3 regions of the Endozoicomonas lisbonensis genome follow, and region 2 is predicted to be linked to each of the others. Evidence: riboswitches for the same ligand, from Rfam matches in the RefSeq annotation. Region 2 holds a riboswitch; each other region holds the start of a gene.
The links. Region 2 has a riboswitch for thiamine pyrophosphate ahead of V5J35_RS17305 (ABC transporter substrate-binding protein). Riboswitches for the same ligand answer to the same signal wherever they lie in the genome.

Region 1: linked by a shared signal. The riboswitch ahead of thiD (bifunctional hydroxymethylpyrimidine kinase/phosphomethylpyrimidine kinase) and the one ahead of V5J35_RS17305 (ABC transporter substrate-binding protein) in region 2 are both predicted to bind thiamine pyrophosphate.
Region 3: linked by a shared signal. The riboswitch ahead of thiC (phosphomethylpyrimidine synthase ThiC) and the one ahead of V5J35_RS17305 (ABC transporter substrate-binding protein) in region 2 are both predicted to bind thiamine pyrophosphate.

What each region holds. Positions count from the first base shown of each region.
Region 1 is NZ_JBEWTB010000002.1:2,071,673-2,073,935, forward strand. Features, by position in the region: gene V5J35_RS10300 (NEL-type E3 ubiquitin ligase domain-containing protein) at 1-443, opposite strand, end outside; TPP riboswitch at 606-702, shown strand; gene thiD (bifunctional hydroxymethylpyrimidine kinase/phosphomethylpyrimidine kinase) at 784-1,617, shown strand; gene V5J35_RS10310 (ABC transporter ATP-binding protein) at 1,617-2,263, shown strand, end outside.
Region 2 is NZ_JBEWTB010000002.1:3,646,661-3,648,923, reverse strand. Features, by position in the region: gene V5J35_RS17305 (ABC transporter substrate-binding protein) at 1-908, opposite strand, end outside; TPP riboswitch at 1,055-1,162, opposite strand; gene V5J35_RS17300 (SCP2 sterol-binding domain-containing protein) at 1,268-1,798, shown strand; gene V5J35_RS17295 (iron-containing alcohol dehydrogenase) at 1,795-2,263, shown strand, end outside.
Region 3 is NZ_JBEWTB010000002.1:2,028,389-2,030,651, reverse strand. Features, by position in the region: gene V5J35_RS10150 (phosphodiesterase) at 1-324, shown strand, start outside; gene V5J35_RS10145 (phosphohydrolase) at 331-996, shown strand; TPP riboswitch at 1,042-1,146, shown strand; gene thiC (phosphomethylpyrimidine synthase ThiC) at 1,264-2,263, shown strand, end outside.

The sequences.
Region 1 (2,263 bases), 1.6 Mb from region 2:
TTCCCACTTAAGAGCATTTCTTTAAACTCTTCAGCAGAAAGAACCTGCGTACTATCAGCGTCTGAAGTTAACGCGAAACTGCCTTCAACTTCTGAGGGCATCCCATCATTGCCATGCTGTTGTAAAAAAGCCTGGAAAGCATATGCTCCTGCTGAGGAATGAACGTTTTCTCCCTGCCCTCCAGGCGATGAGTGTCCGAAAGTATCTTGACCAGAGTTTACATAAATAACCGCAGAGGTTGAGGGAGTTACTTTACGGTCTCCGCCGGGAGTAACGGCATCAGGCCGGGTGGCAGCTGGTAATAATCTGCCTTCCTGGTTTTGAAAGGTAATGCAACCGCCACTGCCTGCAGGCTGTTCACAATCTGAAGCGACCGTTGCCGATGGGGGTTGCCGTGGTGGAGATGGCGGCTGTGACAGAGCATGACTACGTCCTGTATGCATCTTAAATGCTCCTTTTGCTTTTAGGCCGAATACATTAGCATCAGGTTTGACAGTCTGAATCACCTTTGGTTCCAGCCAACTCAACGGTTTCAATCCTGAAGTTCGGTCAGAGGCACTCCGGGTTGCGAATATAGACACAAACCTCCAAACCCAATAGACTCGACGCGTTGGTTGGGGTGTGGCCTGTAAAGATCGCTGAGAAATACCCATTGAACCTGAACCAGATAATGCTGGCGTAGGAAACCGACGAACAAGCGATTCATCGTTGCCTTATAAACAGCTGCTTTTATCGCTTGCCTCAACGTTTCCATCGTCAGTTCGGAAGGAGTAAACCGAACCGATGATAACTGATAAAACCCTATCCACTCCCATTGCCCTGACCATTGCCGGATCAGACAGCGGTGGCGGTGCCGGAATCCAGGCTGACCTGAAAACTTTCTCGGCTCTGGGCGCTTACGGTTGCAGTGTGATTACCGCCCTGACCGCCCAGAATACCCGGGGTGTTCAGGGAATCTTCGACGTTGACCCTGCCTTCATTCATCAACAGCTTGACTCTGTCCTGTCCGACCTTGATGTAAAAGCCGTAAAAGTCGGTATGCTCAGCCAGCCGGAAGTGATTGAAACCGTTGCTGAACGCATTGAGTATTACCAGGTAAAACGCCTGGTGGTTGATCCGGTCATGGTCGCCACCAGCGGTGACGTTCTGCTGCAGAGTGAAGCGATTAAAATCCTGAAAGAAGTCCTGATCCCTAAAGCTTCCCTGATTACACCTAACCTGCCCGAAGCCGCTGTTCTGCTGGGGCAGGACAAGCCGGAAAATACCCAACAAATGCTGGATATGATTGAACCACTGCTGGAGCTGGGTGCTAAAGCGGTACTTCTGAAAGGCGGTCATCTGACAGGCAGCCAGGTGGAAAGCGGCAAGGCCGTAGACTTTTACCACGATGGTCAGTCCCTGCACCGTCTGGAATCCCCCTGGACGGAAACCGGTAACACCCATGGCACAGGCTGTACCCTGTCTTCCGCCATTACAGCACTGCTCGCACAAGGCTACAGCATGAGTGAGGCGGTTCAGGGGGGCAAAGAATACATTGCGGCAGCCATTGCCAAGGCTGACGAGTTAAACATTGGACAGGGTCATGGCCCGGTACACCACTTCTACCGGAACTGGTGATGTTTGACGTTATTATCAAGGGTGCCTCACTGTCGTACGACAGCAAACCTGTTTTTACCGGACTGAATTTAACCCTTAAGGGCGGGCAGTGGACCTGCCTGCTCGGGGGCAGCGGTGTTGGTAAAACCAGTCTGCTGCGGTTTATTGCCGGTCTGAATATAAGTAGTCAGGACGTTTCAGTCTCGGGTACCGCCTTGTGTCAGGATGGTTTTGAGCTGAACCAGCGCATCGCCTGGATGGCGCAGCAGGATCTGCTGCTGCCCTGGTTTTCAGTGCTCGACAACATCACCCTTGGACAGCGTCTTCGCAGTCCGGTGTTTCGTCGCCAGAAAGTGGCTTCTGAACATCTGGAACAGGCAAAAGACATACTCAACCGGGTGGGTCTCAGTGACAAGGTGCAGGAGCTGCCACAGAACCTTTCCGGTGGTCAGCGACAGCGGGTTGCACTGGCACGCACATTGATGGAAAACCGTCCGGTGGTGTTGATGGATGAACCCTTTGGCGCCCTGGATGCCATCACCCGGCTAAACCTTCAGGACCTTGCCTGCGAACTGCTGCATAACCGTACGGTACTGCTGATCACCCACGATCCGCTGGAAGCCCTGCGCCTGGGGCATCAGGTCTACCACCTGCAGGGACATCCTGC
Region 2 (2,263 bases):
CAGCAGGCAGCTTCCATAGACTCATCGGTAATGCCCAGCTCCTGAGCATAAAGCCCGACCTTATTCCAGTCTCGGTCAACATTGACCAGATCCCTTGAAAAATAAGGAAGACAGCTGATGTATATTTTCCGGAACGTATCGGTTCTCAGGCGGGGAATGTGCTGACACAGCAGGTCCCAGGCTTTTTCCGGGTTTTCAAGGGTCCATTGAACACCGCGCTGGGTTGCCTTCATAAAGCGGCGTACCTCGTCCTGATGATGCTCAAGGTATTCTTCATTCACCAGAAACAGAATGCTGCAGAAACAGCAGCAGCCCAGACCAGCCAGTTCGTCCACCCGAAGTATTCCGGTTTCCTGTCCACTGGCCTGTTCCAGTTCTACCTGTTGGAAACAGCCTATTCCCATACCAGCATCCACCTGGTTCTGAAGAATAGCATCGGTCATATTCATGCCGACCCGAACGGTTTCATAGGCACCCGGCTCTATGCCTGCTCGCCGGGCAAGGTCATCAATGATAATTTTCCCAAAGCGGCCAATATAACCAATCCTTTTTCCCCGGATATCCTCAAAGCCACTGATGCCACTGGATTTCAAAAAGATAATGCCCGTTGGTGGTTCATGAAACAGTGTGCCGGTTGAAACCACTTTGTACCCTTTAGCCCTGGCAGCATAAGTATGGATCATCGCCTTGAGGGCAATATCCACCTTGTTCTGGCCAATTAAATCCGTTACATCAGAAGGATCTGTCGTCTCCATGATGGCAGGTGAAAGTCCTTCTTCTTCGTAAAACCCCAGGTAGTGCGCCATAAAAACAGGCGTGTGATAGGGATTGGCGTACCAGTTCAGCAGCAGGGAGAGCCTGGATGTGTCGGTCTTTGAAACAACCTTTGAAATAACTATGTCTGACATGCGTTAACCCATAAACACTTAAACATAAAGGAACAGCAACGCATTCAGCCTGAAAGAACACCGTCTTCCTGTTGTACCGCCTTCCTGCGCAAGGTCTGAGCCAGAAGCAATGTTCTGGAATCGCTGGAAGACGCTGAACAGACAAACTGGGAATATCACGACAATCCCTACGCCGGTACTAACCGGATCAGGTTCAACAGGTATGATCTCAGCCTGATAACTTACACATCAAACAGGCACCCTGCGCCACTGGAAAGACAGTATAGTTGAGATAGAACGGTGAAAAGCCCGGGTTTGCCGTTGTGGGTAATGTTGATAGCCGTTATATTTTCCAGACTTCGACAAAATAAAGAAAAATAATGAAGACTTATCGCCCAGCCAGCCTGCAGGCTGTTTACGTGAAAATAATGACGATCATTGTCGGCAATGCCTTATCAGCACTAAGCAGAATAGACAAGGTAGCCCGGGAAGAGATAAAAAAGATTCCCGCCAATTACCACATTGAAATGATTACCAGTCCACAGGGCGCAAACTTTAAACTGAAAGTTACCGACACCGGCCTGTTTGAACTGGTCAGGAATCAGAGCAGAAAGGCTGATCTCGTTATCCGGTTCAAGCATACAAGCCACGCCTTTCTGGTGTTCAGCTTTCAGGAAGGAACCGCGCTCGCTTTTGCCCGTGACCGGATGGTGGCAGAGGGCGATCTTAATTACGCGACAAAGTTTGTACGTATTCTGAACCGGCTTGAGGCATTAATACTGCCAGAATTCATTGCCAGAAAAGCCGTCAAAAGATACCCGCCTGAGCTGGGCATAAAAGAGAAAATCACAAAAGCAGCGCAAATATACGCCCGGACCACCACAACCATTATTCTGGGACGATCAGTATGAACCATTCTTATTATGAATTTTTTTCCCCGGTAAAAATCATTGCAGGTCATAAGGCGTTAGAGCATATCCCCTTTGAAATGTCCCTTCTTAACCTGTCAAACCCCATGGTTATAACCGACAAGGGGGTGCTGGGGGCAGGACTTATTGATCATGTGCAGAATGCTTTTGCAGAGTCCAGTGTCACTGTCTCAACCATTTTTGACGACGTGCCACAGGATAGCAGTGAACACTGTGTTCGACAGGCGGCAGCTATTTACCGGGAAAAAGGCTGTGACTCTATTATTGCCATCGGGGGCGGCTCGGTGATCGACACCTCAAAAGCCGTTAACATTCTGGTCTCTGAAGGTGGTGACGATCTCAGCCGGTATGCAGGCGCACATGCACTTAAACGTCCACTGAAGCCTTTTTTTGTGATCCCAACCACTTCAGGTACAGGCTCAGAAGCGACACTGGTCGCCGTAATCA
Region 3 (2,263 bases), 1.6 Mb from region 2:
TTTCTTCAGGCTGTGAAACCTTACCTGACGCAAATCCGGCATATTTTCTTCGGACACTTACACCGCACAGTGACAGGAAGCTGGCATGGCATCAGTTACTCCTGCCCTTTGTCGCCTGTTCATCAGACTGCTTTTGAATTTGGTAATAAACCTGAAAGTAAAAAGCCTTCTTATGTTTCGCCTGAGCCTCCTGCTTACCATCTGGTTGAACTAAAACCTGAACAGGTGGTTGTGCATTCACGACTGTTTCTGCATAGTGAGCCCGCCATTGATAGCCGGTCCTGTTACCGCTATCAGTTGCATGGTCAATTGAACAAAGAGTGAGAAGCTATGTCTTACAACGACCCGGCTCTGTTACAGCAGTGGGAAGATAGGTTTGTTGAGTTTTTGCAGGGGCGGGAATCGGATGATGCTTCTCATGACATATCACACTTCCAGAGAGTCTGGCGAACCGCCTGTCGAATAGTGAATGAAGGCGATATGAGTGTTAACCGGCTGGTTATCCTGACCGCCTGCTATTTCCATGACATTATTGTTCTTCCCAAGAATCACCCTCAGCGTTCAATGGCTTCAACATTGGCAGCAGAAGAGACTGAACGCTGTCTGAAAGCACTGGCATTCCCGCAGGACCTGATTGGTGAGGTGTGTCATGCGGTGAAAACACACAGTTATTCGGCAGGCATACCGGCAGAAACCATTGAAGCAAAGGTGGTTCAGGATGCAGACCGGATGGAAGCTTTGGGTGCTATTGGCCTTGCCCGCTGTTTCTATACCGGAGGCAAGCTGAAACAGAAGCTGTTTGATCCTGAAGATCCGTTGGCAATGCATCGCGAACTGGATGACCGCGTCTATTCTCTTGATCATTTCGAGCTGAAGCTGCTGAAAATTGCAGACAGTATGCAAACGGAAGCAGGACAGCGGATGGCTGAGCGAAGCAGCCAGTTTCTGCGGGATTTTCGTGATCAGTTGTGTCGTGAACTGAAGGGCGAATACTAAATATAAATAACATTTGTAATAGCGGTGTGATCGCTTTTATACTCGGCTCACTTGTCGGAGCGCCTAAGGCTGAGACTGTACTAATACTGTACAGAATCCGTTGAACCTGATCAGGTTAGAACCTGCGAAGGAAACAAGTGAGCAATACATTGACGTTTAATAAGAGCTGCCCTGTTAATCTTATAGTCGGGGTATAGCTACCTAATTCAGATCATATTTGCTTGGGCATTTCCGGCAAGCCATTTATATAAAACTAAAGGTTTAACCATGGCTTGCGAAAAACACAAACTTTCTTATTCCTCTCTGTTAGAGGATGCCTGTCGTCCTTTTCCATCGTCCCGGAAAATCTACATCTCTGGTAGTCGTGACGATATTCAGGTGGGTATGCGTGAAGTGTTGTTGAGTGATACTTCCGGCCGGTTTGGCAATGAAAAAAATGAACCGGTGAGAATTTACGATACCTCAGGCTCTTACACTGATGATAAGCCGCTACACGATCTTAAGCGTGGCCTCCCCCTGCTAAGAGAAAAATGGATTATTGAAAGGCAGGACACGGAGAAGCTGAAGGGAAAGTCTTCTGTCTACGCTCATTCCAGAAATCAGGATCTGCGTTTTGATTCTGTTCGTTTTGCTGAGAAAAAAACACCCAGAAAAGCGCAATCCGGAAAGTGTGTAACCCAGCTGCATTACGCCAGAAGGGGAATCATTACACCCGAAATGGAATATATTGCCATTCGGGAGAATCTGGGCAGAACCGCTGCCGGTATTGATTCACCGATTACGCCAGAATTTGTGCGCAGGGAAGTTGCAGAGGGGCGTGCCATTATACCCGCCAATATCAATCATCCTGAAACTGAACCCATGATCATTGGCCGGAATTTTCTGGTGAAGATCAATGTGAATATTGGTAACTCCGCTGTCACATCCAGCGTTGAGGAAGAGGTGGAGAAGATGTTGTGGGCCACTCGCTGGGGTGGCGATACGATCATGGACTTATCCACTGGCAAACATATCCATGAAACCCGGGAATGGGTTGTTCGAAACTCTCCCGTGCCTGTTGGTACCGTTCCTATCTATCAGGCGTTGGAAAAGGTTAAAGGGAAGGTGAAAGACCTGAGCTGGGAGGTTTTGCGGGATACGATTATCGAGCACGCTGAACAGGGGGTTGATTACATCACGGTTCATGCCGGGGTTCTGAGGGCTCATGCGGCAAAAACCAGGGACCGGGTAACCGGTATAGTCTCTCGTGGTGGCGGTATACTGGCCC